4 regions of the Pantoea sp. At-9b genome follow, and region 1 is predicted to be linked to each of the others. Evidence: predicted binding sites of a transcription regulator. Region 1 holds the regulator's gene; each other region holds the start of a gene.
What was found. The regulator sigma-54, encoded in region 1, starts transcription at its own class of promoters, with help from an activator protein. The targets are predictions, from matches to a motif close to GTTGGCACANNTTTCGCTNT.

Region 1 (7,456 bases):
CACCCTTTATGGCCGCAGTTTTAACTCTACTGGCATGAAGATGCGCGGCAACTTACGGACGAAACATGCCCAGTTGATTGAAAAGGTCAAATCCTCCTATGAAATCCAAAATGAAAAACAACAGCCTTAAGTTACTGCTGGTCAGCGCCCTGTTAGCCACCAGCCTGCCCGCTCTGGCCTTAACCGGGGACTCGGACAAACCCGTTAATATCGATTCAGAGAATCAGTCACTGGATCTCCAAGGCAACGTCGCCACCTTCACCGGCAACGTTATCGTTACCCAGGGATCGATCAAGATCACCGCCGACAAAGTGGTTGTCACCCGTCCGGGCGGCGACAGCAAAAAAACCATTGTGGATGCCTGGGGCAACCCTGCGACCTTTTATCAGATGCAGGACAACGGTAAGCCGGTGCAAGGCCATGCCGCCAAACTTCATTACGAACTGGCGAATGACTTTGTTGAGCTGACCGGTAACGCCTACATTGAACAGCTGGATAGCAACATCAAGGGCGATCGCATCACGTATCTGGTGAAAGAGCAAAAAATGCAGGCCTACAGTCAGGGCCAGAGCAAACGTGTGACCACCGTGCTGGTGCCGTCGCAGTTGCAGGACAAAGACGGTTCTTCCCAGAGCCAAAAAAAGAGTAACTAATTTCTATGGCCACACTGATCGCTGAAAACCTGGCGAAAGCCTACAAAGGCCGCCGCGTGGTAGAAGACGTTAGCCTGCAAGTGAAATCCGGCGAAATCGTCGGTTTGCTTGGCCCCAATGGGGCCGGTAAAACCACCACCTTCTACATGGTGGTCGGTATCGTACCGCGCGATGCCGGTCGCATTGTGATTGATGATGAAGACATCAGCATTTTGCCACTGCATGCGCGCGCACGTCGCGGCATCGGCTATCTGCCGCAGGAGGCCTCCATTTTCCGTCGCCTTAGCGTTTACGACAACCTGATGGCGGTGTTGCAGATCCGTGACGATCTTACCGAAGAGCAGCGTCAGGATCGCGCTAACGAGCTGATGGAAGAGTTCCACATTGAACATCTGCGTGACAGCATGGGTCAGGCACTCTCCGGCGGTGAACGCCGTCGTGTTGAGATTGCCCGCGCGCTGGCCGCCAACCCTAAATTCATCCTGTTGGATGAGCCTTTTGCCGGTGTCGACCCCATTTCCGTCATTGATATCAAGAAGATCATTGAGCATCTGCGTGATAGCGGATTGGGTGTGCTGATTACCGATCACAACGTGCGCGAAACCCTTGCCGTCTGTGAACGCGCTTACATCGTCAGCCAGGGGCACTTGATTGCCCACGGCACGCCCGATGAAATACTTGCAGATGAGCAGGTTAAGCGTGTTTATTTGGGCGAAGAGTTCAGACTCTGATAAGGTGTCGTAACCTCCGACGTTTGCTTAGGAAATTCAATCCGGATTATGAAGCAAGGTTTGCAACTCAGGCTCAGCCAACAGCTGGCGATGACACCCCAGTTGCAGCAAGCAATCCGCTTGCTGCAACTCTCTACGCTTGAACTCCAGCAGGAATTACAACTGGCGCTGGAAAGCAACCCATTGCTTGAACAATCAGAACTCCATGAAGAAGTAGACACACGCGAATATCAGGAAAGCGAGGCACTCGATACCCGCGAGGCGCTGGAACAAAAAGAGATGCCGGAAGAGCTGCCGCTCGACGCAACCTGGGACGAAATCTACACCGCCGGAACCCCTTCTGGAACGGGTACCGATTATCAGGATGATGAACTGCCGGTTTATCAGGGTGAAACCACCCAGTCGCTACAGGATTACCTGATGTGGCAGGTTGAGCTGACACCGTTCACCGATACCGATCGTGCCATTGCGACCTCCATTGTGGATGCTATCGACGACACCGGTTATCTCACCGTGACCCTCCAGGATATTTGCGACAGCATCGGTGATGAAGAGCTGACGCTGGAAGAAGTGGAAGCGGTGTTAAAACGCGTGCAGCGTTTTGATCCGGTTGGTGTGGGTGCACGTGACCTGCGTGACTGTCTGCTGGTACAACTTTCTCAGTACGCCACCGACACGCCGATGCTGGCGGAAGCGCGTTTAATCGTTAGCGACCATCTCGATCTGCTGGCCAATCACGATTTCCGCAGCCTGATGCGTATGACGCGTCTGAAAGAAGATGTACTGAAAGAGGCGATGGTACTGATTCAATCGCTGGACCCGCGTCCGGGCCAGTCGGTCAATACCAGCGAACCTGAGTATGTGATTCCGGATGTGCTGGTGCGAAAAGTCGGCACACGCTGGACGGTAGAACTGAATGCCGACAGCGTACCGCGTCTTAAGATTAATCAGCACTATGCAGCGATGGGCGGAGCAGCACGTAACGACAGTGACAGCCAGTTTATCCGCAGCAATTTACAGGAAGCCAAGTGGCTGATTAAGAGCCTGGAGAGCCGTAACGACACGCTGCTGAAAGTGACACGCTGTATCGTCGAACAGCAGCAGGCGTTTTTTGAACAGGGCGAGGAGTACATGCGTCCCATGGTACTGGCGGATATCGCCCAGGCCGTGGATATGCATGAGTCCACCATTTCCCGAGTGACCACGCAAAAGTATTTACACAGTCCGCGTGGCATCTTTGAACTGAAATATTTTTTCTCCAGTCATGTGAACACCGAAGGTGGCGGCGAAGCCTCATCGACAGCGATCCGTGCCCTGGTGAAAAAATTGATCTCTGCGGAAAACCCCGCAAAACCCTTGAGCGACAGCAAACTGACCTCCATGTTATCTGAACAGGGCATCATGGTGGCCCGCCGTACGGTTGCTAAGTATCGCGAGTCTTTGTCCATCCCGCCCTCGAATCAGCGTAAACAGCTGGTTTGAATGTATTGAGAAGGAAGACCTATGCAGATAAACCTTACCGGACTGAATGTAGAGATTACCGAGCCGCTGCGCGAATTTGTAAACAGCAAATTTGCCAAACTGGAACACTATTTTGATCGGATTAATCAGGTCTATATTGTTCTGAAAGTGGAGAAGGTAACGCAGATTGCTGATGCAACACTGCATGTGAACGGCGGTGAATTGCACGCGACATCGGAAGCGGAAGACATGTACGCGGCCATTGACGGATTGATCGACAAGCTTTCCCGTCAGTTGACCAAACATAAAGACAAACTGAAAAAACACTAACCTTCACGCTTGCAGAGTGTCGACCGGTTCGACACTCAGAGCACAGAATGGGGCGGGCTAACCGCCCCGTTTTGTCATCTGCGCAAGCGCCAACAGGATAACTGTATTTTTCCCGTTATCGGGGTAAAGTGAGTGATCCTCGCGGCTATGTGAACTCGCAAGTGAAACGATGATGAACAACGATCTGACACTGGAATTGAGCTCGGTCCTCACGCTGGACTGCACCCGCAGCGGCGTACACTGCCAGAGTAAAAAACGTGCGCTGGAAATAATCAGCGAGCTGGCAGCAAAACAGCTCAATCTGCCTCACCAGACGCTTTTCGAAGCGATCCTCACCCGTGAACGCATGGGCAGTACCGGTATTGGCAATGGTATCGCCATTCCACATGGCAAACTGGAGGAGGATACGCTGCGCGCCGTTGGCGTGTTCATTAGCCTCGACCAGCCCATCGCCTTTGACGCGGTGGACAACCAGCCAGTGGACCTGCTGTTTGCGTTACTGGTGCCCGCAGACCAGTGTAAAACCCATCTGCATACGCTGTCACTGGTGGCAAAACGCCTGGCAGATAAAACGGTCTGTCGTCGTTTGCGCGCCGCACAGAGCGATGAAGAACTCTATGCCATTATCACAGAAGCGCAGGACGACCACCTTTAAGCGACAGCTACTTTTACCGGCCAATGCGCCGGTTTAAAACGGGAGAAATGTGATGGTGCTGATGATCGTTAGCGGTCGGTCAGGCTCAGGAAAATCAGTCGCGTTGCGTGCGCTTGAGGACATGGGGTTTTACTGTGTCGATAACCTGCCAGTGGTGTTATTACCCGAGCTGGCCAATACCTTAAGCGAACGCAACATCTCTGCTGCCGTCAGTATCGACGTGCGCAATATGCCGGAATCGCCGGAGATTTTCGAAACCGCGCTGAATAATTTGCCGGATTCTTTTTCGCCTCAGTTGCTGTTTCTCGACGCTGACCGCAACACGCTCATCCGTCGCTACAGTGATACGCGCCGCCTGCATCCGCTCTCCAGTAAAAATCTGTCACTGGAAAGCGCCATTGACGAGGAGAGCGACCTGCTCGAACCTTTACGTTCGCGGGCCGATCTGATCATTGATACCTCCGAGATGTCGGTACACGAATTGGCGGAAATGCTACGTACCCGCCTGCTGGGCAAACGTGAACGTGAGCTGACGATGGTGTTTGAATCCTTTGGCTTCAAACACGGTATTCCGATTGATGCCGATTATGTGTTTGACGTGCGTTTTCTGCCTAACCCGCACTGGGACCCTAAACTGCGCCCCATGACCGGCCTCGACCGCCCGGTGGCAGCCTTCCTCGATCGGCATACCGAAGTGCATAACTTTATCTACCAGACGCGCAGCTATCTTGAATTGTGGCTGCCGATGCTGGAAACCAACAATCGCAGCTATCTCACTGTCGCAATCGGTTGTACTGGTGGTAAGCACCGTTCGGTTTATATCGCCGAACAGCTGGCCGACTATTTCCGCTCACGTGGTAAAAATGTGCAGTCCCGTCATCGCACCCTGGAAAAACGCAAATCATGACCGTGAAGCAAACCGTTGAGATTCGTAACAAGCTGGGCATGCACGCGCGCCCGGCGATGAAGCTGTTTGAACTGGTGCAGAGTTTTGACGCAGAAGTGTTGCTGCGCAATGAAGCAGGAACAGAAGCGGAAGCCAGCAGCGTTATTGCGCTGCTGATGCTGGATTCCGCCAAAGGCGGTCATATCGAAATCGAGGCCAGCGGGCCGGAAGAAACTCAGGCGCTGGCCGCAGTGATTGAGCTATTTGAAGCCGGATTTGATGAGGACTAACCACCTCAGTGCAATTTATAGCGATTGAGGAAGCCTTCTCCACCCAGCTGCCGCATCTGGCGCATAATCCATTGCTGGCGCTGACGAATATAGCCTGACGGGGCGTCAGCGCGAAAACGTATGGGGTTTGGCAACACCGCCGCCAGCAATGCGGCTTCCGCCATGGTCAGGCGGCTGGCGGGTTTGTGAAAATAGCGCTGAGAGGCCTCTTCGACACCAAACACACCGTTGCCAAGTTCGGCAATATTCAGATAGACCGTCAGAATACGCCGCTTGGTCCATACGGTTTCGATACCCACCGTCAATCCCGCTTCCAGCCCTTTACGCACCCAACTACGCCCATCCCACAGAAACAGGTTTTTCGCGGTCTGCTGCGATAATGTCGAGGCACCACGCATCCGCTCGTCGCCCTCATTATCCAGTACCGACTGGATCGCCGCGACATCAAATCCCCAGTGTTCTGGAAACTTTTGATCTTCAGAGGCAATGACCGCCAGCGCTATCCACGGAGAGATCTCATCCATGCTGACCCAATCCGAATGCGCCACATAGTCAAAATTCCCGTGCAGCCAGGCACTGAGTTGTCGTTCAACCATTACTGCGGAAAAAGGCACCGGCAGGAAGGAAAATAGCAAAATCCCCGCCAGCCAAATACCCAGCCAGGCGATAAGAAATTTTGCGATCCACACTTTTACACGTTGCCAAAGTTTCCCTTTATTCTTAGCCATCAAATTATCTCTTACCTGTTCCCTGTATTAATCAATCACCCAGGTCACCATAGCATTCAATGATGGTCAAACACCCGGAATTACCCCGTGACCAGTTGATTTATCGAACAAATTCATTGCCTGCGCAACCATCGTTCCTTTAATAGAGCCAAATACATCAAGCACTTCCGCTATGAAGGAATCGGTTCCATGCTTAAATACTCATCGGAAAACCTACTGACTGACACTTAACAGAATGTGACCCAGATCACGCAAAATGTTTCACGATACTTAACATTGAAATTTCTCAGTGTTTGAGCCCTCTCATTGATTATTGAGAGCATTCCGAAAAAAATGTGTAAATTCTCAACAAAGACTTTGTTGTATCCGTGGATTCTGGTTAAGCAATTTGGCTGCTATTTGGTTTACATCCATCGTTAAAACCTTAAACTGGAACTTTCTACCAATGGTTTCCAAAACGTTTTGGATAACCCGCGCCATTCACCGTGTTTCATACCATATTTCATGCAGTTACCATGAAAAAAAGCGAATTTTTCATCGCCAGGCAACTTTCGCCGCACTTGCCGGGTTTTTGCGTCGCTTCAGCGGGTTAAAACCCGACAAAAACCAGAACAACCGGTCAAAATTAATGCAATGAGTCAAAGAAATTGATTCCTTGCTTGACTGTGTCAGCAAATTAATGTTTTCTGTATTTAAACGCTGCTCAACATCACACAATTTAATGAATCTTGTCACAAGTGGTGATGAATTTGCTAAGGTGGTTTTGAAGCGTTAACCAATACCACACTGCTGCTCAGGATAGACCTCAAATAATAGCAGCAGTGGCATTTTCCCTGGTGTTGGCGCAGTATTCGCGCACCCCGGTTTCGACTGGGGTCATTTTTTTCTGGTCCTTGTTACTTTTCCCGCGCGGCAACCCACTCACGTAATACATTCACATCATGCTGCCACTCTTGCTTTAATTCGTCGATCCACTCTTGTACGTTATCCCACCACGCAGGCAGTTCCGGTGACTGGATCTGTTTTGCCAGTTTTTGCAGATGTAGCAAGCCGACCGAACCGGCAGCACCTTTGATTTTGTGTCCCTCTTCAGCAATGCCTTTCTGGTCGCGCGCCATCATGTTGGAATCCAGTACGTCGAGATAGCCAGGCATCATCTTTTCGAACATTGTCAGGCTTTGCGTAATCAGCCCGGGGCCGACCAGCTCGATATATTGCTCCAGCATTGCCACATCCAGCAGCATCCGGTTTTTCTCATCGGCTGGCTCCGCTGGCGGGGTGTCGTTTTCAGCCTGGTAGTCCCAGAATTTTTTGATCATCGCCGTCAGCGCCGGTACGGCCAGCGGTTTGCTCAGCACATCATCCATACCCGCATCCAGGTACTCTTTTTTATCTTTGAGGACGTTGGCGGTCAGCGCCACTAACGGCGGCAGGATCTCACCGGCGTGCCGCTGATGAATGGCACGTGACACATCAAGGCCGGTCATATCCGGTAACTGAATATCCAGCAGCACCAGATCAAATTCCTGCGGATCGAACATCTCCAGCGCGGCAGTGCCCGTCATGGCCACTTCCACACTGCAACCGAGTTTCTCCAGCACCGAACGCGCCACAATGACGTTCAGCTCGATGTCTTCCACCAACAGAACATGCAACGCAGGTAACGGCATCCCCTCGTCGAGATTATCGTCCTCAACCTCTTCAGCGACCCGTGGAGCCTTG
Region 2 (7,456 bases), 960 kb from region 1:
GGAGACCCCACACTACCATCGGCGCTACGGCGTTTCACTTCTGAGTTCGGCATGGGGTCAGGTGGGACCACCGCGCTACAGCCGCCAGGCAAATTCTGTTTATCCGCACCGCCCTCACAGGCCATACGAATCAATCCGTTCGAACAATGCTGAAAATTCTTTGCGTCTCTCAACTCAAAACGCCTCTGGCGTTGTAAGGTTAAGCCTCACGGGTCATTAGTACCGGTTAGCTCAATGCATCGCTGCACTTACACATCCGGCCTATCAACGTCGTCGTCTTCAACGTCCCTTCAGGACCCTCAAGGGGTCAGGGAGAACTCATCTCGGGGCAAGTTTCGTGCTTAGATGCTTTCAGCACTTATCTTTTCCGCACTTAGCTACCGGGCAATGCCATTGGCATGACAACCCGAACACCAGTGGTGCGTTCACTCCGGTCCTCTCGTACTAGGAGCAACCCCCCTCAATTCTCCAGCGCCCACGGCAGATAGGGACCGAACTGTCTCACGACGTTCTAAACCCAGCTCGCGTACCACTTTAAACGGCGAACAGCCGTACCCTTGGGACCTACTTCAGCCCCAGGATGTGATGAGCCGACATCGAGGTGCCAAACACCGCCGTCGATATGAACTCTTGGGCGGTATCAGCCTGTTATCCCCGGAGTACCTTTTATCCGTTGAGCGATGGCCCTTCCATTCAGAACCACCGGATCACTATGACCTGCTTTCGCACCTGCTCGAGCCGTCACTCTCGCAGTCAAGCTGGCTTATGCCATTGCACTAACCTCCTGATGTCCGACCAGGATTAGCCAACCTTCGTGCTCCTCCGTTACACTTTGGGAGGAGACCGCCCCAGTCAAACTACCCACCAGACACTGTCCGCAGCCCGGATTACGGGCCTACGTTAGAACATCAAACATTAAAGGGTGGTATTTCAAGGTTGGCTCCACGCAGACTGGCGTCCACGCTTCAAAGCCTCCCACCTATCCTACACATCAAGGCTCAATGTTCAGTGTCAAGCTATAGTAAAGGTTCACGGGGTCTTTCCGTCTTGCCGCGGGTACACTGCATCTTCACAGCGATTTCAATTTTCACTGAGTCTCGGGTGGAGACAGCCTGGCCATCATTACGCCATTCGTGCAGGTCGGAACTTACCCGACAAGGAATTTCGCTACCTTAGGACCGTTATAGTTACGGCCGCCGTTTACCGGGGCTTCGATCAAGAGCTTCTCCTTACGGATAACCCCATCAATTAACCTTCCGGCACCGGGCAGGCGTCACACCGTATACGTCCACTTTCGTGTTTGCACAGTGCTGTGTTTTTAATAAACAGTTGCAGCCAGCTGGTATCTTCGACTGGCTTCAGCTCCGGGAGCAAGTCCCTTCACCTAATGCCAGCGTGCCTTCTCCCGAAGTTACGGCACCATTTTGCCTAGTTCCTTCACCCGAGTTCTCTCAAGCGCCTTGGTATTCTCTACCTGACCACCTGTGTCGGTTTGGGGTACGATTTCGTGTTACCTGGAGCTTAGAGGCTTTTCCTGGAAGCAGGGCATCAGTTACTTCACCACCGTAGTGGCTCGTCATCACGCCTCAGCATAAAGCGCACCGGATTTGCCTGGTACACATGCCTACACGCTTAAACCGGGACAACCGTCGCCCGGATAACCTAGCCTTCTCCGTCCCCCCTTCGCAGTAACACCAAGTACAGGAATATTAACCTGTTTCCCATCGACTACGCTTTTCAGCCTCGCCTTAGGGGTCGACTCACCCTGCCCCGATTAACGTTGGACAGGAACCCTTGGTCTTCCGGCGAGCGGGCTTTTCACCCGCTTTATCGTTACTTATGTCAGCATTCGCACTTCTGATACCTCCAGCAGACCTCACAGTCCACCTTCAACGGCTTACAGAACGCTCCCCTACCCAACAACACATAGTGTCGCTGCCGCAGCTTCGGTGCATGGTTTAGCCCCGTTACATCTTCCGCGCAGGCCGACTCGACCAGTGAGCTATTACGCTTTCTTTAAATGATGGCTGCTTCTAAGCCAACATCCTGGCTGTCTGGGCCTTCCCACATCGTTTCCCACTTAACCATGACTTTGGGACCTTAGCTGGCGGTCTGGGTTGTTTCCCTCTTCACGACGGACGTTAGCACCCGCCGTGTGTCTCCCGTGATAACATTCTCCGGTATTCGTAGTTTGCATCGGGTTGGTAAGCCGGGATGGCCCCCCTAGCCGAAACAGTGCTCTACCCCCGGAGATGAATTCACGAGGCGCTACCTAAATAGCTTTCGGGGAGAACCAGCTATCTCCCGGTTTGATTGGCCTTTCACCCCCAGCCACAAGTCATCCGCTAATTTTTCAACATTAGTCGGTTCGGTCCTCCAGTTAGTGTTACCCAACCTTCAACCTGCCCATGGCTAGATCACCGGGTTTCGGGTCTATACCCTGCAACTTAACGCCCAATTAAGACTCGGTTTCCCTGCGGCTCCCCTATACGGTTAACCTTGCTACAGAATATAAGTCGCTGACCCATTATACAAAAGGTACGCAGTCACCTAACAAGTAGGCTCCCACTGCTTGTACGTACACGGTTTCAGGTTCTGTTTCACTCCCCTCGCCGGGGTTCTTTTCGCCTTTCCCTCACGGTACTGGTTCACTATCGGTCAGTCAGGAGTATTTAGCCTTGGAGGATGGTCCCCCCATATTCAGACAGGATACCACGTGTCCCGCCCTACTCATCGAACTCACAGTATGTGTATCTTCGTGTACGGGAGTATCACCCTGTACCCTGCGACTTTCCAGACGCTTCCACTGACACACAAACTGATTCAGGTTCTGGGCTGTTCCCCGTTCGCTCGCCGCTACTGGGGGAATCTCGGTTGATTTCTTTTCCTCGGGGTACTTAGATGTTTCAGTTCCCCCGGTTCGCCTCGTTAACCTATGTATTCAGTTAACGATAGTGCACAAGTGCACTGGGTTTCCCCATTCGGACATCGTCGGCTGTAGCGGTTCATATCACCTTACCGACGCTTTTCGCAGATTAGCACGTCCTTCATCGCCTCTGACTGCCAGGGCATCCACCGTGTACGCTTAGTCGCTTAACCTCACAACCCACAGACGTTTTCACGCATGCAGACTGCAAGCATTTGAGAGACTCGAACACATCGCTTTCATTTCTTATTACGGAGAAATGAAACAACGTGTCGTTTCAAATTTTCAGCTTGTTCCGGATTGTTAAAGAGCAAATATCTCAAACATGACTCGTAAGCCAGTTTTGAGATACTGAGCAGCGACACCTTTCACCTGTCACCAAGCAAGTGGCGTCCCCTAGGGGATTCGAACCCCTGTTGCCGCCGTGAAAGGGCGGAGTCCTAACCGCTAGACGAAGGGGACACATGAAGTGTCACGACTTCGCAGCCGTCTTGCTCATTACGTTTTCATCAGACAATCTGTGTGAGCACTTCGAAGGAAAGCATCTTCAGGTAAGGAGGTGATCCAACCGCAGGTTCCCCTACGGTTACCTTGTTACGACTTCACCCCAGTCATGAATCACAAAGTGGTAAGCGCCCTCCCGAAGGTTAAGCTACCTACTTCTTTTGCAACCCACTCCCATGGTGTGACGGGCGGTGTGTACAAGGCCCGGGAACGTATTCACCGTAGCATTCTGATCTACGATTACTAGCGATTCCGACTTCATGGAGTCGAGTTGCAGACTCCAATCCGGACTACGACGCACTTTATGAGGTCCGCTTGCTCTCGCGAGGTCGCTTCTCTTTGTATGCGCCATTGTAGCACGTGTGTAGCCCTGGCCGTAAGGGCCATGATGACTTGACGTCATCCCCACCTTCCTCCGGTTTATCACCGGCAGTCTCCTTTGAGTTCCCGACCGAATCGCTGGCAACAAAGGATAAGGGTTGCGCTCGTTGCGGGACTTAACCCAACATTTCACAACACGAGCTGACGACAGCCATGCAGCACCTGTCTCACGGTTCCCGAAGGCACTAAGGCATCTCTGCCGAATTCCGTGGATGTCAAGGCCAGGTAAGGTTCTTCGCGTTGCATCGAATTAAACCACATGCTCCACCGCTTGTGCGGGCCCCCGTCAATTCATTTGAGTTTTAACCTTGCGGCCGTACTCCCCAGGCGGTCGACTTAACGCGTTAGCTCCGGAAGCCACGCCTCAAGGGCACAACCTCCAAGTCGACATCGTTTACAGCGTGGACTACCAGGGTATCTAATCCTGTTTGCTCCCCACGCTTTCGCACCTGAGCGTCAGTCTCTGTCCAGGGGGCCGCCTTCGCCACCGGTATTCCTCCAGATCTCTACGCATTTCACCGCTACACCTGGAATTCTACCCCCCTCTACAAGACTCTAGCCTGCCAGTTTCGAATGCAGTTCCCAGGTTAAGCCCGGGGATTTCACATCCGACTTGACAGACCGCCTGCGTGCGCTTTACGCCCAGTAATTCCGATTAACGCTTGCACCCTCCGTATTACCGCGGCTGCTGGCACGGAGTTAGCCGGTGCTTCTTCTGCGGGTAACGTCAATTGCTGAAGTTATTAACCTCAACACCTTCCTCCCCGCTGAAAGTACTTTACAACCCGAAGGCCTTCTTCATACACGCGGCATGGCTGCATCAGGCTTGCGCCCATTGTGCAATATTCCCCACTGCTGCCTCCCGTAGGAGTCTGGACCGTGTCTCAGTTCCAGTGTGGCTGGTCATCCTCTCAGACCAGCTAGGGATCGTCGCCTAGGTGAGCCATTACCCCACCTACTAGCTAATCCCATCTGGGTTCATCCGATGGTGTGAGGCCCGAAGGTCCCCCACTTTGGTCTTGCGACGTTATGCGGTATTAGCTACCGTTTCCAGTAGTTATCCCCCTCCATCGGGCAGATCCCCAGACATTACTCACCCGTCCGCCACTCGTCACCCAAGGAGCAAGCTCCTCTGTGCTACCGTTCGACTTGCATGTGTTAGGCCTGCCGCCAGCGTTCAATCTGAGCCATGATCAAACTCTTCAATTTAAGTTTGATGCTCAAAGAATTAAACTTCGTAATGAATTACGTGTTCACTCTTGAGACTTGATATTTTTTAAGTCCGTAGACTTTTGATATCAATCCTGCGAGTGCCCACACAGATTGTCTGATAAATTGTTAAAGAGCAGTGCGACCAGCGGGTTAACCGTCTGTCGCGAGGTGGCGTATATTACGCTTTCCTCCTTCAGAGTCAATCTCTTTTTCGAGATTTTTCTCTGGCGGGATGAATCACTTCGTCCCTCGCTGACCGTCTGCGTTGCCGCTTTGCCGTGTCAGTGGAGGCGCATTATAGGGATCCGAATTTTTTGCACAACCCCTTTTTTCGATCTTTTTATTCGACTGGCGAGTTTTCATCCTTTCTGCCGAGATCACGAACGATCCGCTCAAAAATCAGCTTGTCTGTCGCCCTGATCGCGCTCAGGCTAGGGATAAATGAGTAAAAGGAGAAAGATCATGTCTACAGCCTTACGTCCCTATAAAAGCAGCTACCCACAAACTGGCGATCGGGTAATGATCGATAAAAGCAGTGTGGTGGTTGGTGATGTCATCATGGGAGACGATGTCAGCATCTGGCCACTGGTCGCCATTCGCGGTGATGTGAATCAGGTGATCATTGGCGCGCGCACTAACATTCAGGATGGCAGCGTACTTCATGTCACGCATAAATCAGCCAGCAATCCGCCAGGCTACCCGCTGGTGATTGGCGAAGACGTTACCGTCGGCCACAAAGCCATGTTGCATGGCTGTACGATCGGCGATCGTGTGCTGGTGGGTATGGGTTCGATTCTGCTGGACGGCGTAATAGTAGAAGAAGATGTGATGATTGGTGCAGGTAGTCTGGTCCCGCCCGGCAAACGCCTGGAGAGTGGCTACCTTTATTTAGGTAGCCCGGTGAAGCAAATTCGCCCTCTTAATGAAGCAGAGATCGAAGGACTGCGTTATTCGGCAAACAACTACGTTGGTTGGAAAAATGATTATCTCGCTCAGGAGAGCCAGACCCAGCCTTGATTATCAACCTCGTCGTTGAGGATAAGCTGTTCGGCTTCATCTTCCAGATCCCAGCGATTGGCGCTAAATAGCGCCATCGCTTCCCCTGCACCGAATCGGTCATGCAGTGCATCTGAAGAAATTGCACACATTAACCCCATACCGTTGACTTGTGCCGGGAAGCATACCGCCTGACGATTCTGATCCCACTCTTCGCGATCGGGGAACTGGATAGCCTGATTCACGCTTGCATCGCTTCTTTTAACTGCGCAATGACAGGCGTGATCTCTGGCATGACACCGTGCCATAACTGAAAAGCATGTGCTGCCTGCCCCACCAGCATCCCTAACCCATCGGCGAGTTGCCGCGCGCCCTGCTGCTGGCACCAAAGCAAAAATGGCGTCAGGCCCGGTTGATAGAACATGTCATAGCAGCGGGTAGAGTGAGTAATCAATGAAACCGGTAATGGCGGCACCTTCCCCTCCACCCCGCTGGAGGTGGCGTTCACAATCAGATCAAATGATTGACCCGCCAGATGCTCGAAGCCGCAGGCATGAATGGCACCACTGTGGCGGAAGATCTCTGCCAGCAACTCAGCCTTTTCGACCGTTCTGTTCGTGACCGTGACTGAACATCCTAATGAAAGCAGAGGCAAGATCACGCCGCGCGCTGCGCCACCGGCTCCCACCAGCAAAACACGATCACCCGGCATGATCATCTGCAACCGTTCAAGATCGCTCAGTAGGCCAATACCATCGGTGTTATCACCAATAATCTGACCCTGTGCATCTTTCTTCAATGTATTGACCGCCCCAGAAAGCGCAGCGCGTTCACTGAGCTCATCAGCAAACTCCCACGCCTGCTCTTTGAAGGGCAACGTCACGTTGGCTCCCTTTCCGCCCGCCGCAAAAAACTCACTGATTGCCTGCGGGAAACCATCCAGGGGCGCGCACACCCGACCATAGCGATGGTCGATACCGGTTTGTTCTGCAAACAGACGATGGATAAAAGGCGATTTGCTGTGCGCGATTGGATTACCAAAAACGGCAAAGTTGTCCATAAATTAGCCCTGACGGATAAGTTCGCCGCTGATAACATCGCGGATTTCTGAAGGATTGAGACGGCCACCGGTTGCACCTACCAGCACCGGGAACGCCACGCCAAATTGCTGGGCGACCTCCGCTGCGGTGCGACAAGGTGGCTCACCGGAGAGATTGGCACTGGTTGAAACCAGTGGTTTACCAAAACGTCGACACAACGCCTGCACATCAGGATGATCGCTAACGCGGATCGCCAGCGAATCAAAACGCCCGGTTAACCAGCGTGGCGTGTGCGGTGATGCCGGGACGACATAAGTCACCGGTCCTGGCCAGCTGGCAAACATTCGCTCACGCTGCACCACCGACAGTTCCTGATCGGCGACATACGGCTCAAGCT
Region 3 (7,456 bases), 380 kb from region 1:
TACCGGCATCCGCAAGGTGCTACAACGCCTCGCTGCGGTGCAAATGATCACCTTGTCGCCCAGGCGTGGTGCACAGGTGGCGACACCGGGGGTAGAGGAAGCGCGGGATATCTTCACCACGCGCAGTATGCTGGAGTGCGCCAACCTGGCGGCGGTCCTGGCCCATGTACAGCCACCACATCTGGCCGCGCTGGCGGATTTGATCGCGGCGGAACAGCAGGCGCATGAGCAGCATGATGGTGCGGCGGCTATCCGCTTGTCAGCGGCGTTTCATATTCAACTCCAGGCGATTTCGGGTAATCAGGTGCTGACCGAAATGGTGACGCACCTGGCGCAACGCTCTTCACTGGTGATTGCCGCGTATGGTGCTCCCTGGCAGCGTGGTTGCCGTTGCGATCATCACGATCGGCTGGTGGATCTGCTGCGCCAGAAAGATCTGGCCGGTCTGACGGCAGCGCTCCACCACCATTTCGAACATATTGTTGCCAGCCTGCATTTCGAACGCAGCGGTGAAACCCTCCCCGATTTCGCCCGGCTGTTCGCCGGTAAAGGAGTCACCGGATGAGTCTGATCCAGGTTATTAACCCCAATACCAGCCGGGCGATGACAGAAACCATCGCTCAGGCCGCGCGTGCGGTAGCCGCGCCGGGCACCGAGATTATCGCGGTTTGTCCGAGCCAGGGGGTGCCGTCGATTGAGGGCCACTTTGATGAAGCGATCGCCGCGCTCGGGGTGCTGGAGCAGGTGAAGCTGGGCAAAGCGCAGGGTGTCAGTGGTCATGTGATCGCTTGCTTTGGCGATCCCGGATTACTGGCGGCGCGCGAGCTGGCGACAGGCCCGGTCGTGGGCATTGCCGAAGCGGCCATGCATACTGCGACGCTGCTGGCGACGCGTTTTTCCATCGTGACCACGCTGCCGCGCACTCTGGTCATTGCGCGTCATCTGTTGCAGCAATATGGCTTTAGCCACCATTGTGCTGCGCTTCACGCCATCGATCTGCCGGTGTTGGCATTGGAAGATGGCAGCGGGGCGGCGCAGGAAAAGGTGCGCCAGCGTTGTCTCCAGGCAAAGCGGGAAGACGGTAGCGGGGCGATTGTCCTGGGGTGTGGCGGCATGGCAACGCTGGCCCAGGATCTGACCCGCGAACTCGGTTTACCGGTGATCGACGGTGTCGGTGCGGCGGTCAAAATGGTGGAGTCGCTGGTGGCGCTGGGCTTTGGCACCAGCAAGCACGGCGATCTCGATTACCCGATAGAAAAACCGCTCACAGGTGCCTTCCAGCACCTAAACTAAGCACTGGTTGAGGTTTACACAGGAACTTACAGAATGACTGATGTATCTGAAAAGAAAGAGTACAGCTTCAACAAAAACTATCCACGCGACCTGATTGGTTACGCAGGCCAACCACCGCATGCCCACTGGCCAGGGAAAGCCCGCGTGGCAGTGCAATTTGTCCTCAATTACGAAGAGGGCGCTGAAAATAACGTGCTGCACGGCGACGCCGGTTCCGAGCAGTTTCTGTCTGATATCATCGGGGCCGCCAGCTACGCCGATCGCCATATGTCGATGGATTCGCTGTATGAGTACGGTTCCCGCGCCGGTTTCTGGCGCATTCACCACGAATTTCAAAAGCGCGGTTTACCGCTGACCATCTTTGGTGTGGCGATGGCGTTGGCACGTCATCCAGAGATTGTGGCCGCGATTAAAGCTGCCGACTATGACGTGGTCAGCCACGGCTGGCGTTGGATCCACTATCAGGGAATGGATGCGAAAACTGAACGCCAGCATATGCAGCAGGCGGTAGATGTGTTGAAAGACCTGTTTGGCAAAGCGCCAACCGGCTGGTACACCGGGCGCGACAGCCCGAACACGCGCCGCCTGGTGGTAGAGCAGGGCGGCTTTAGCTACGACAGCGACTACTACGGTGATGACTTGCCATTCTGGACGCAGGTGACCTGCCAGGATGGCACGGTAAAACCGCATCTGATCATTCCTTATACGCTGGAATGTAACGATATGCGCTTCGCCTCGCCGCAGGGTTTCAACACGGCCGAACAGTTCTACACCTATCTGCGCGATACCTTTGATGTGTTGTACGAAGAGGGCGAAACTGCGCCGAAGATGATGTCGATTGGCATGCATTGCCGCCTGTTGGGGCGTCCTGGTAAGTTCCGCGCCCTGCAACGCTTCCTTGACCATATCCAGCAACACGATCGGGTTTGGGTGTGTACGCGCCAGCAAATTGCCGAGCATTGGATGGAGACTCATCCCGCTTAATACCCCTGTAGCGGCGCGATTTATCGCGTGGGTTTTTCCTGCATCGCGCACGAAATTGCGCGATAAATCGCGCCGCTACGATTGTGGATGTATTTAAACCATCAAACTCACCTGCGCGGCAACAATACGCCAGCCACACGGCAAGCGGACCCATGTCTGCTGCTGACGGCCAATTTTCTCCGTCCCGGCGCGCGTAAATTCCGTGCTGCACACCGCATAATCATCACCAAAGGTGGTGATCACCGTATGGCGTAAGTCGCGGTCCAATCCGGCAGAGGGACGAGCGGCACGAAACGCGCGGATCTCCTCGATGCCATACAGGTTTTCACCGGCACCAAGACGCACCGTGCGGCTGTCGTGCCAGAACAGTTCATCCAGTACCGCCACATCATTGCTGACCAGCGCCTGTTCATAGCGATAAAACGCGGCAGTCACTTCGGCGACAATCGCCGGACGATCAATATTCTCGGGTGTCATGGTTATGCGTCCATCAGAGTGGTTTGCGGCAACGTCAGCCCTTGCTGTTGCAGCGCCCAGGCGGCGCGCAATGCGAGGTGTTCTTTAAACGGCGCGGCGATCAGCTGCAAACCAATCGGTAAGCCGCTGGTGGTCGGTAAGGGCACGGTACAGACCGGCAGGCCGAGGAAGGAGATTGGCTGGGTCAGCATCCCCATGCTGGCGCGGGTTGGCAGATCCTGTCCGTTGATGTGAATGGTTTCCTGGCCGATGGTGGTGGCACTGCATGGCGTCGCCGGGGCGATCAGCACATCAAAGTGTTCAAACAGCGGCAATACCTGCTGCTGGAAATGGCGACGGAAGCGCTGCGCCTGCACATACCAGGCGGAAGGCAGCATCGCACCCGCCAGCAGACGTTCACGCGAGTTGGGTTCAAAACGTTCCGGCATCTCACGCAGTTTCGGCAGATAGTGATTGCCCCCTTCGGCGGCGGTGAGGATAAAGGCGGCTGAACGCGCGATCTCGGCATTCGCCATTGTCACTTCGTCGTTGGCTGCCAGCGCTTTGGCGGCAATGGCCAGCGCGGCACGGGCGTCATCGTTGCACCAGGTAGAGAAGAAACCGCCGAGCACGCCACAACGCAGCCCCTCAAGCCCTTGCGTCAGGGTTTGACTGGCAGCGGTCACCGGTTGAGCGGCCTGAAACGCATCGCTGGGGTCGGCTCCCTGTAAGGTGTCGTACACCAGGCTGAGATCTTCCACCGATCGGGCGAACGGGCCGATATGGTCAAGGCTGGCGACAAACGGATGGCTACCGCTGCGCGATAAACGGCCAAAGGTCGGTTTCAGACCATAAATGCCGCACAGCGAGGCCGGTACGCGAATCGAACCGTTGGTATCGCTACCGAGCGAGAAATGCACCAATCCGGCCGCGACAGCGGCGGCGGACCCTCCTGATGAGCCGCCAGCAACCCGGCTGAGATCGCGCGGATTGTGTGTCGGTCCATAATGGGTGTTTTCGGTCGTGAAGCCGTAAGCGTAGGCATCCATATTGAGCATGCCGGAGAGCAGTGCCCCCGACTGGCGTAGCTTGCTCACCGCCCAGGCATCATCGCGTGCCGCCGGACGTTCGCTGAACAGGCTGGCACCGGCCAGCGTACTGTGCCCGGCGACATCAAACAGGTTCTTCACTGCATAGGGAATACCGGCCAGTGGCGGGAGGGTTTCCCCGCGCTGGCGTTGCGTATCCAACTGATCCGCTTCTTTTAACATGCGCTGACCGGTGACTTCGGTCCAGGCATTCAGCGCCGGGTTGTGTTGTTCAATTGCCGTCAACGTTTGTTCGGCAATCGCGCGTGCGCTGATCTCACCGTTGCTCAGCGCCTGTTGCAGTGCGCTTATCGAAAGGGTGGAAAGTTTCATAGCTTATACACTCCCGCCACTTCCATGCGATCGTCGAGCGGAAAGGCCATCAACGGTTCAGCCATGGCAGCAATACGGTTAAATTGGGTTAAAAGTTCGGCGCGGCGCGCCTCATCCAGCTCCAGCGCCAGAATCTGTTCCATCTGGGCGATATAGGCGGCCCAGTCCGGTTGTGTACTCATCTTTTCTCCTTAGAAACCCGCGGCGCTACCGTTGCTGCGTGGATCGAATGCGCCTTCAAACATGCCGTTGTTATGGCGGACGATGGCACCGGCGTGACCCACCACCTCGCTAAAATCGGGTAACAACTCGACCTCATGGCCGAGATCGCGCAGTTGCTGCACCGTTTCCGGGGCGAGACGCGCTTCCAGCTTGAGGGAATCGGAGGATTGTCCCCAGGTACGACCCAGGAGCCAGCGCGGTGCGCTCACCGCCTGTTGCAATGGCAGCCCCTGAATCACATGACGGGTAAAAATCGCCGCTTGCGTCTGCGGCTGGCCATCGCCCCCCATCGAGCCGTACACCATGGTGCGGCCATCTTTCAGCCGTGCGGCCGCCGGGTTAAGGGTATGGAAGGGTTGTTTGCCCGGGGCCAGAGCCAACAGATGACCTGGCTGTAAACTGAACGCTGCCCCCCGGTTCTGCCAGGTGATGCCGGTACCCGGCAGTACAACACCGCTGCCGAATTCATGATAGATGCTCTGGATAAAGGAGACCGCCAGCCCGCTGCTGTCCATCACCCCCATCCACACGGTGTCACCCGGACCTTTGCCGGTGCCCCAGGGCGCGGCGGCTGCATCATCAATTTGCGCGGCGAGGCCCGCCAGATGGTCGGCCTCCAGCAGGCTCTGCACATCAATGTCGATATGGCGTGGATCGGTAATATGTTGGTCACGTAGGCCAAAGGCTTTCTTGGTGGCTTCGACGATACGATGAATGGTCTGCGCTTCATCGGCATCTGCCATGTTAAGGCGGTCGGTAATACCCAGAATCGCCAGCGATACCAGCCCCTGGGTGGGTGGCGTCATGTTCCAGATATCGCCTTCACTGTGTGCCAGATGCAGGGGCGTGCAGCGGCGTGCCTGCTGGCGTTGCAGATCTTCCAGCGTGATCGGCATACCCAGCGCCGACATTTCACGTGCCAGATGATGCGCCAGATCGCCGCGATAAAAACTGTCTAAGCCCTGTTCGCACAGCAGGCTCAGCGTATTCGCCAGCGCCGGTTGGGTGAAACGGCTGCCTGCGGCAGGCACTGCGCCATCGGGTAAAAAGTTAGCGGCAAAACCGGGCTGGTCCTGCAATTCATGACGTTTTGCGGCAGTCGCTGCCGCCTGGGAAGCGGTGACGGGAATGCCGTCAGCCGCATAACGGATGGCATCGCGCAGCAGACGGGCAACGGGCAGCGCCGGGTTACCCAGCTCAGCAGAGAAGGTCAGTGCTTCCTGCCAGCCGCTGACGGTGCCAGCTACGGTCAGGGCGGCTTTCGGGCCACGGTGTGGAATTTTTGTTGCGCCGTGGTAGAAGTCGAAGTGCGCCAGTGAGCCAGCAGCACCGCTGGCATCGATGGCGATCGGATCACCACCGGGCGGTACGATCAGCCAGAAGCCATCGCCGCCTAAGCCATTCATATGTGGGTAAACCACGGCGACAGTGGCGGCGGCTGCCACCATTGCTTCGATAGCATTGCCACCTTCGCGCAGGACCGATAAGGCACTTTCACTGGCGAGATGATGCGGGGTTACGGCCATACCTAACGGGGCCATATTGCTCTGTATCATAGTGAACTCATTTTTGGGTACATGGGAAAGGTATAGCAAGAGCTGTTCCAGTTTTGGTCGGACACCATTGTGGATCGATTTATGCTAGTTTGTGATGAAACGAAAGTTACAGGATGAATGATGAAACAGCTAGATGAACGCCTCCGCAGTCATTATCCGCAACTGTCGCCGCAGGAGCAGCGCATTGCCGATTTTGTCTTTGACCACTTTGATGACCTGATCAGCTACAACAGCGCCGAGCTGGCGCGGCTGAGTGGCGTGTCAAAAGCCACGGTGAGTCGGCTGTTCAAGCGCCTCGGTTACGAAAAATATAAAGACATGCGCGATGAGTTGCGCACGCTGCGCCAGAGCGGCATGCCACTGACGGATAACCGTGATGCGGTGCAGGGCAACACGCTGCTGTCGCGTCACTACAAGCAGGAGATGGCGAACCTGACGCAGTGGGTTAACAGCATTGACCCGCAGCAGTTTGGCGACGTCATTCAGGCGCTGGCGCAGGCAAAACGCTTGTTTATCATTGGCATGCGTAACGCCTATCCGGTAGCACTGCATCTGCGTCAACAGTTGATGCAGGCGCGTCCCCAGGTACATGTGCTGCCGCAACCCGGCCAGACGCTGGGTGAGGAGCTGGTGGATATTACCCCCGAGGATGTGGTGGTGGTGATGGCGTTTCGCCGTCGTCCGCGCATCATCCGTCCGCTGATGCAGCAGTTGCAGCAGAGTCACATTCCGGTGCTGGCGCTGTGCGAACCCCAGGCACAGGGCATCCTCACCCTGGCGCGCTGGCAGCTGTGCGCACCGCTCGACAGCGTCTCGGCCTTTGATAGTTATGCCTCGGCCATGAGTCTGATTAATCTGCTGGCGAATGCGTTGCTGCATGAAATGTTGTCGCAGGGGCGTCAGCGTATTCATCAGATTGCCGATCTTTATCAGCATCTGGATGAGCTGGAACACCGTTAAAGGGCACCTTTTTGGTGCTTTGCACCTTTTTTGATCACTGCAGATGACGGGCGATGCGCCCGTTTTTTTTCGCCTGATAATGCCGCAACCCTGATTTTACGGAGAAGTGTTCTTTTTGTTTCGGTTGGCACATTAGTTGCAGAACGATTCATCAAGAATCTTTTGTTTCACATAAACTCACCGGGGTGCATAATGAAAAAAGTTTTAATGGCGGTAGCGGGCGCTGCGCTGATGATGGCGCAGGTTGGTAGCGCAATGGCCGATCAGTTGCAGGACATCCAGAAGCGCGGCGTGATCCGCATTGCCGTCCCGCAGGACTTCCCGCCGTTCGGTTCTGTCGGTACCGATTTGCAGCCGCAGGGCTACGACATCGACATGGCGAAGTACCTTGCCAAAGAGATGAAACTGAAGTTGCAGCTGGTGCCGGTTTCCAGTGCCAACCGTGTGCCTTACCTGCAAACCGACAAAGTCGATCTGGTGATCTCCAGCATGGGGAAAAACGCCGAACGTGAAAAAGTGATCGACTTCAGCCGTGCTTACGCACCGTTCTTCCTCGGCGTATTT
Region 4 (7,456 bases), on a different replicon from region 1:
GTACGGAACCATACCGCCCCGGCCCCGAGGAACAGCGTGGTTTTAAACAGGCTGTGGTTAAACAGATGGTACAGGCCGCCGATCATCCCCAGTGCCACCACTGCCGGTTGATGCAGTGCGATACCGATAAACCCGCACCCCACGCCGAGCAGGATAATGCCGCTGTTTTCCAGCGAGTGATACGCCAGCAGACGATTGATGTTGTGCTCCATCAGGGCATACAGACCGCCGGTAAAGGCCGTCACCAGACCCAACACCACCATCAGCACCCCCCACCACAGCGGCACCACCCCGGCGATCAGGGAGACACTGATGATGCCCCACAGGCCGATTTTCAGCACCACCGCTGAGAACAGCGCGGCTGCCGGGGCGGCAGCATTGGCATGGGCCTGCGGTACCCAGCCGTGCAGGGGAATAATCCCCGCCAGCAGACCAAAGCCGAGCAAACTTAACAGCAATACCAGTGGCGGCAGTGCCGCGCCATGCAACATAAGCCGCAAGCCGTCGTAGCTGAGCGTGCCGTATTGCTGCCACAGCAGCCAGCAGGCGGCAATCAGCAGCAACGTGCCGAGGCGACCAAGCACAAACCACAACTGGCCGGACTTGCGGCAGCCAGTGAGAAAGTAGCCGCAAAGCGCGACGATTTCGGCCATCGCGACCAGTGTGACAAGGTTATCAGCCAGCAAGGCCGCAACGCTGGCGGCAAGGGTCAGATTGACCAGCCAGCCGTTAGCTTTCACCTGAGGGTGGCGATGCCAGCTCACGTTAAACAGGCAAATAAATAGCCCGCAGAGTGACACTGTCACTAACCAGATGCTGTTAAAACTATTCAGCTGTAACTGCCAGCGCCAGTGAGGCAGGGCGGCGTTAAGCCCCAGCAGCCCCTGAATGCTCGCTACCAGTAACAAACCACAACTTATCGCCCCGCCCAGGCCAGCGATAAAACCACTGACGGGCCGGTTAAACGCGGTAATGCCCGCCACCAGCGCGCTGAGCATCAATCCTGACAATGCCCACGGAATCAAAAGATATGCATTCATTTTCGTGCCTCTGGCTGGCTAAACAGACTCAAATCACCGAGCGCGCCCGCCAGCGTTAATTCACGCTTCCGTTTGCTGGCTTTGGCGATATCGGTGTTGTCGATCAGTTGCAGCGCTTTCGTCGGGCAAGTACGGACACAGGCCGGGCCGTTAGGATCGAAACTGCACAGATCGCACTTCACCGCGACCGCCCGAACGCCGGGTATCCAATCCAGCAGGGTGCTGACGTGGAGGGGATCGGGCGGGGCGGCGGGCGCTTTGGGGGTATTCACGTCAGCCGGAATATGCAGCGGTCGGCTACCGGAAAACTCAATGGCACCAAACGGGCAGGCGATGCCGCACAGTTTGCAACTGACGCACAGGTTAGCGTTCAGCTGGACTGCGCCATCAACGCGGGTGATGGCATTCACCGGACAGACACTGGCACAAGGCGCATCTTCACAGTGGCGGCACAGCTGCGGTGCGGATTCGTCCCGGCTGCGCGTGACGGTTAAACGCGGCATTGACTGTAAACCTTGTTGCCGGTGCGTTTCGGCGCAGGCGGCTTCACAGGTATGGCAGCCGATGCATAATTTTGAATCAGCGATTACAAAACGATTCACCAACGGATTCCTCTGGTGACTGTCGTCATTAATGACGAAACCATGCCGATACCCTGTCGTTTCGACAGTTTTCGACACCCTCAATCTCTACGCCACGGCGGCTTGTTGTAACCGTTCCATCGACACCGGGGTGTTCTCGTGGACGGCCAGATAGAGGCTGTCGTAAATCGGCTGGATCAGTGCCAGATAGTGGGTGAGGACTTGCTCGCGGTCGCGATTGCTGAAAGCGTTGTCAATGCGCCCGTCGTTATCCATATTGGCGCTGCCAATCAACAACTTATCGCTGCCGTCAGCCAGTTCGAGATAATACTCAATGCGGTGGTTGTTAAAGCCCGCGCCCGGCTGAATACCAATGACGAAGTGTTCAAACAGGAAGAAGCGCAGCCCCTCGCCTGGCGTGCAGTCGATGGTGTGATGCAGCCGGGCTTTTGCCAGCGTAATTCCCTGAACTAAGGCGTTACCGTACTGCTTCCACTGGGCCTGTAGACGTTGTTGCTGTTCGGCGATGTATGTTGCTTTTTCACTCAGTTCCCTAATGTCCATCATTAAATCACTCTGTTTTGTACGGATACTCCCCCTCAGGCACGTTTCGTGCCATGTTTTTATCGTATTGAATTCAAACATAAATTAAGCGACGCGTGCGTTTGTAACCCCGTCATTGACATGTCATTTCGTCATCTTTGACATCAAAGATGACGCCTGGCTGGCATCGTCTTTGCATTAGCAGCCCTTAGTTAACCCAGGAGGCAGCATGCACGAAATTACCCTCTGCCAACGTGCAGTCGAATTGATTGAACGTCACGCCCGGCAACATGGCGCACGCCGTGTCACCGGTGTCTGGCTTGAGGTCGGGGCGTTTTCCTGTGTGGAGGTCAGCGCGATGCAGTTTTGTTTTGAACTGACGTGCCGGGGCACGTTGGCGGAAGGCTGTGAGTTGCATCTGAAACAGCAGGAAGCGGAGTGCTGGTGCCACGACTGCCAGCACTATGTCACGTTGCTGACGCAGCGCGTCAGGCGCTGCCCGGATTGTGGCGGCAATCAACTGCGTATCGTGGCGGATGATGGCGTGCAGATTAAGCGGCTGGAAATCGATTAGGAGATCAATCATGTGTAGTACCTGTGGTTGCGGTGAAGGCAACCGGTATATCGAAGGTGATGAGCGCAACCCGCACTCGGCCTTTCGCAGCGCACCCTTTGCACCGGCTCCGCGTCGGTTACAACAAATTTCCGGGATGCAATTTTCCCCGCGTACCGACGCGCATGGCGATCTGCATTATGGGCACGGCGTAGCGCAAGCCCATGCGCCGGGCATCACCCAGCGTAAGATGCTGGAGCTGGAACTGGATGTGCTGGATAAAAATAACCAGCTGGCACAGGGTAATCGTGCCCGCTTTGCCGCAAACCGACAGTTGGTGCTGAATCTGGTATCCAGCCCGGGCTCCGGTAAAACCACCTTGCTGACCGAAACCTTACAACGGTTACAGGGCAAGGTGCCCTGTGCGGTGATCGAAGGCGATCAACAAACGGTGAACGATGCGGCGCGTATCCGTGCCACGGGCACGCCTGCCATTCAGGTCAACACCGGCAAGGGTTGCCATCTGGATGCACAAATGGTGCAGGATGCCATGCAGCGTCTGCCACTGGCACCACACGGCATGTTGTTTATTGAGAACGTCGGCAATCTGGTGTGCCCGGCGGGGTTTGATTTGGGTGAACGGCATAAAGTGGCGCTGCTGTCGGTGACAGAAGGCGAGGATAAGCCATTAAAATATAAATATATGTTTGCGGCGGCCTCGCTGATGTTACTGAACAAGATCGATCTGCTGCCCTATCTGCAATTCGATGTTGACCGCTGCCTGGCTTATGCCCGCGAGGTAAACCCGGATATCCAGATCCTGTTGGTGTCCGCCACTACGGGGGCCGGGATGGACGCGTGGATCAACTGGCTGGAGGCCGAACGATGTGCATAGGCATTCCGGGCCAGATTGTGGCGCGTCTGGCTGATGGAAACGCGAAAGTTGACGTCTGTGGTGTACAGCGTGAGGTCAATTTGACCTTGGTGGGTGATGCTGCTGTCGGGCAATGGGTGCTGGTGCACGTCGGCTTTGCTATGAGCATCATCGATGAAGCGGAGGCCCGGGACACGCTCGACGCGCTGCAAAACATGTTCGAGCTGGAGCCTGATGTGGGCGCGTTGCTGTATGGCGAGGAACGTGGCTGATGCGTTACGTCGATGAATACCGAGACCCCGCGCGCGTCATGCAGTTAATTGACACCCTGAAGAAACGCGCGCCGCTGCTGGATTATGACGCGCAGCGTCCCTTGCGGATCATGGAGGTCTGCGGCGGGCATACCCACGCCATCTTCAAGTTTGGTCTCGATCAACTGCTGCCAGAGAATATTGAGTTTATCCACGGTCCGGGCTGCCCGGTGTGCGTGTTACCGATGGGGCGCATCGACAGTTGCATTGAGATTGCCAGCCATGCGGAGGTGATTTTCTGCACCTTTGGCGATGCCCTGCGCGTGCCGGGCAAAAATGGCTCGCTGATGCAGGCCAAAGCCCGGGGCGCGGATGTGCGGGTGGTGTACTCGCCGCTGGATGCACTGGCGCTGGCGCAGCGGCATCCACAGCGGAAAGTGGTGTTTTTCGGGCTGGGCTTTGAAACCACCATGCCTGCCACGGCGATCACCCTGCAACAGGCCAAAGCGCAACAGATCACCAATTTCTGGTTCTTTTGTCAGCACATCACGCTGCTCCCCACGTTGCACAGTCTGCTGTCGCAGCCGGATAACGGTATCGACGCATTTCTGGCACCCGGCCACGTCAGTATGGTGATTGGCACCCACGCCTATCAATTCATCACCCAGCAATTCCGGCGACCGCTGGTGGTGGCGGGTTTTGAGCCGATGGATTTATTGCAAGGCGTGCTGATGCTGGTGGAGCAAAAAATTAAGCAGCAAAGTCAGGTTGAGAATCAATACAAACGCGTCGTACCCGATGCGGGGAACGCGCTGGCACAGCAGGCCATGCGCGAGGTTTTTTGCCTCAACGGTGCGTCTGAGTGGCGCGGTCTGGGGGTGATTGCGGATTCCGGGGTCGTTCTGACCGAGGCTTATCAAGCCTTTGATGCCGAGGCGCATTTCCGGCCACAGCGCCAGCGGGTTTGTGACGATCCGCGCGCCCGCTGCGGCGACGTGCTCACCGGACGTTGTAAGCCGCATCAGTGCCCGATGTTCGGGACCGGCTGCAATCCAGAAAATGCGTTTGGGGCGCTGATGGTCTCCTCAGAAGGAGCCTGTGCGGCCTGGTATCATTACAGAAGTCAGGAAGTGAATGATGAAATCAATTGAGTTGGCACATGGCAGCGGCGGCAGGATGATGCAGCAACTGATCTCCAGCCTGTTTTTGCAGGCATTTGATAACCCCTGGCTGGCGGAACAGGAAGATCAGGCCCGACTGGCGCTCAGCGATCTGACCAGCCGCGGCGATCGGCTGGCATTTTCTACCGACAGTTACGTTATCGACCCGCTATTTTTTCCCGGTGGCGACATTGGCAAGCTCGCGGTGTGCGGCACGGTCAACGACATAGCGGTCAGTGGCGCGCAGCCGCGCTGGCTGTCCTGCGGGTTTATCCTCGAAGAAGGGCTGGCGCTGACGACGCTGGAACGAACGGTTACCAGCATGGCGCAGGCGGCCAGAGAAGCCGGAGTCGCCCTCGTCACCGGCGATACCAAAGTGGTGCCGCGCGGTGCTGCGGATAAGCTGTTTATCAATACGGCAGGTATCGGCGCAATTCCCGGCGGCCTGAACTGGGGTGCAGCGCAAATTGGTGTGGGCGATGTGCTGATCGTCAGCGGCACCCTCGGTGACCATGGTGCGACCATCCTCAATATGCGCGAACAACTGGGGCTGGACGGTGATTTGACCAGCGATTGCGCGCCACTGACGTCGCTTATCGCACCGCTGGTCGGCATCCACGGCGTGAAGGCGTTGCGTGATGCCACGCGCGGCGGCGTGAATGCGGTACTGCATGAATTTGCCGCCGCCAGCCGCTGTGGTATGGAAATCATGGAAAGCCAGCTACCGCTGAATCCGGCAGTACGGGGCGTCTGCGAGCTATTGGGGCTGGACGTGCTAAATTTTGCTAATGAAGGAAAGGTGGTGATCGCGGTTGCAGCGGCAGCCGCCGCTACCGTCGTCGCGGCGTTGCAGCAGCATCCTTTGGGAAAACAGGCTGCGATAATCGGCGTGGTAACGGAGAAGCCCGGCGTCAGCATCACCGGACTCTATGGCATCAAACGTCGCCTGGAACTCCCGCACGCGGAACCGCTACCGCGTATTTGTTGATCTATGCCTGGTCTCCCCGAAAGAAAACCACATAAACTTTAATTCTCATCAATATTGGACGATGTTACCGCCTCCATATTTAGCTGGAGGTCTTTCAATGGACGACAAAAATGGCATATACCCCGATGAGCGATATCGGGCAGCAGGGATTGTTTGAAATAACACAAACACTGCTGCAACAGCCCGATTTAGGTGCGCTCGCTAATTGCCTGACAAAACTGGCCAAACAAGGGGCATTAGCGGATCGCGTAAATGTACTGCTTTATCATCCATTGCATACGCAGGTCAGTTTTTATGGCATGGATAATCCGGCAAATGAGCAGAACCTGGAACAGGAGAAGATACTGGCCACCGGGCCAATGCAACGTATTCTTTCCCGTCCAGAGGCGCTGATTTGTCAGTGGCATGAGTTCGGAGAGAGCTGGCCGCAGGTGGCCAGACTGCCGCTTTACCCCGCTTTTGGTCGTTACTGTCTGCTGCCGCTGGTTGTCAGTGGCGAGATTTTCGGCGGCTGTGAGTTCATTCGCAACCGCGATACGGGCTGGAGCGAGCAAGAGCTGGAGCGTCTGCATACGCTGACCCAGGTGGCGGGGTTGTGCGCGCAGCAGATTCGCAGCACGCAAGATATCGATCACCACTGTCAGGTGCTGAGCCGTGAGCGCGATGATTTTCGCATTCTGGTGGCGGTAACCAATGCGGTGCTGTCAAAACTCGATCTCGACGAGGTGATGCAGGAAACGGCGCGGGAAATCCACCGCCATTTTGCCATCGATTCTATCAGCATTGTGGTGCGCAGCAGCCGTAAAGCGTGGCTGACGATCTACTCAACCCATTTTGTTGATGAAACGTCGCCGATCCATGATCTGAGTGACGTGCCCGAAGCAGGCACGCTGTCTGAACAGGTTTTTGCCAGTGGCGAAACGCTGTTGCTTAATCTGTATCCCGACGCTCAGGCGGCCTCCTATGAGCGCCGGTTACTGGAGCTTTGGGATAATCAAATTCAGACGCTGTGCCTGATGCCGCTGAAATTTGGTGACAATATGTTGGGGGTGATGAAACTGGCGCAGTGCGGGGAACGGGGATTCAGCGCGGCCAATCTTGAACTGCTGCAACAAATTGCCGAACGCATTGCGATTGCGCTGGATAACGCGCTGGCATGGCAGGAGATCAACCGGCTGAAGGAAAGCCTGACCGACAGAAATCCGTGGGTGACGGAGTCGATCAACGCCGGAGGCAGTGAGGCGGGGGAGATTATTGGCCGCAGCGAAGTGATGATGAATGTGCTGAAACAGGTCGACATTGTGGCCGCCAGTGACAGCACCGTGTTGATCCTTGGCGAAACCGGCACGGGAAAAGAGTTGATTGCCCGCGCCATTCACAGCCAGAGCCAGCGTAATCGTCACCGCATGGTAAAAATGAACTGCGCCGCCATGCCTGCCGGGTTGCTGGAAAGCGATCTGTTTGGT

Region 2: the regulator sigma-54 is predicted to act here: its motif matches at 5,191-5,210, upstream of PAT9B_RS18170 (gamma carbonic anhydrase family protein).
Region 3: the regulator sigma-54 is predicted to act here: its motif matches at 5,965-5,984, upstream of PAT9B_RS04095 (gamma-glutamyltransferase family protein).
Region 4: the regulator sigma-54 is predicted to act here: its motif matches at 2,345-2,364, upstream of hypA (hydrogenase maturation nickel metallochaperone HypA).

Annotation. Positions count from the first base shown of each region.
Region 1 covers NC_014837.1:541,337-548,792, reverse strand. Annotated here, with positions in the region: gene lptC (LPS export ABC transporter periplasmic protein LptC) at 1-130, shown strand, start outside; gene lptA (lipopolysaccharide ABC transporter substrate-binding protein LptA) at 99-653, shown strand; gene lptB (LPS export ABC transporter ATP-binding protein) at 659-1,384, shown strand; gene rpoN (RNA polymerase factor sigma-54) at 1,433-2,866, shown strand; gene hpf (ribosome hibernation promoting factor) at 2,888-3,175, shown strand; gene ptsN (PTS IIA-like nitrogen regulatory protein PtsN) at 3,348-3,830, shown strand; gene rapZ (RNase adapter RapZ) at 3,883-4,737, shown strand; gene npr (PTS phosphocarrier protein NPr) at 4,734-5,006, shown strand; gene mtgA (monofunctional biosynthetic peptidoglycan transglycosylase) at 5,012-5,734, opposite strand; gene arcB (aerobic respiration two-component sensor histidine kinase ArcB) at 6,631-7,456, opposite strand, start outside.
Region 2 covers NC_014837.1:3,948,080-3,955,535, forward strand. Annotated here, with positions in the region: rRNA gene rrf (5S ribosomal RNA) at 1-89, opposite strand, end outside; rRNA gene PAT9B_RS18155 (23S ribosomal RNA) at 196-3,099, opposite strand; tRNA gene PAT9B_RS18160 (tRNA-Glu) at 3,314-3,388, opposite strand; rRNA gene PAT9B_RS18165 (16S ribosomal RNA) at 3,479-5,020, opposite strand; gene PAT9B_RS18170 (gamma carbonic anhydrase family protein) at 5,486-6,040, shown strand; gene PAT9B_RS18175 (DUF1488 domain-containing protein) at 6,016-6,264, opposite strand; gene aroE (shikimate dehydrogenase) at 6,261-7,079, opposite strand; gene tsaC (L-threonylcarbamoyladenylate synthase type 1 TsaC) at 7,083-7,456, opposite strand, start outside.
Region 3 covers NC_014837.1:923,885-931,340, forward strand. Annotated here, with positions in the region: gene PAT9B_RS04065 (GntR family transcriptional regulator) at 1-565, shown strand, start outside; gene hpxA (allantoin racemase) at 562-1,293, shown strand; gene puuE (allantoinase PuuE) at 1,327-2,277, shown strand; gene hpxZ (oxalurate catabolism protein HpxZ) at 2,371-2,754, opposite strand; gene PAT9B_RS04085 (AtzE family amidohydrolase) at 2,757-4,154, opposite strand; gene hpxX (oxalurate catabolism protein HpxX) at 4,151-4,336, opposite strand; gene PAT9B_RS04095 (gamma-glutamyltransferase family protein) at 4,346-5,932, opposite strand; gene hpxU (MurR/RpiR family transcriptional regulator HpxU) at 6,053-6,892, shown strand; gene PAT9B_RS30870 (hypothetical protein) at 6,889-7,044, opposite strand; gene PAT9B_RS04105 (transporter substrate-binding domain-containing protein) at 7,085-7,456, shown strand, end outside.
Region 4 covers NC_014838.1:654,926-662,381, reverse strand. Annotated here, with positions in the region: gene hycC (formate hydrogenlyase subunit 3) at 1-1,040, opposite strand, end outside; gene PAT9B_RS23400 (4Fe-4S dicluster domain-containing protein) at 1,037-1,642, opposite strand; gene hycA (formate hydrogenlyase regulator HycA) at 1,730-2,185, opposite strand; gene hypA (hydrogenase maturation nickel metallochaperone HypA) at 2,394-2,738, shown strand; gene hypB (hydrogenase nickel incorporation protein HypB) at 2,749-3,612, shown strand; gene PAT9B_RS23380 (HypC/HybG/HupF family hydrogenase formation chaperone) at 3,603-3,863, shown strand; gene hypD (hydrogenase formation protein HypD) at 3,863-4,993, shown strand; gene hypE (hydrogenase expression/formation protein HypE) at 4,980-5,990, shown strand; gene flhA (formate hydrogenlyase transcriptional activator FlhA) at 6,101-7,456, shown strand, end outside.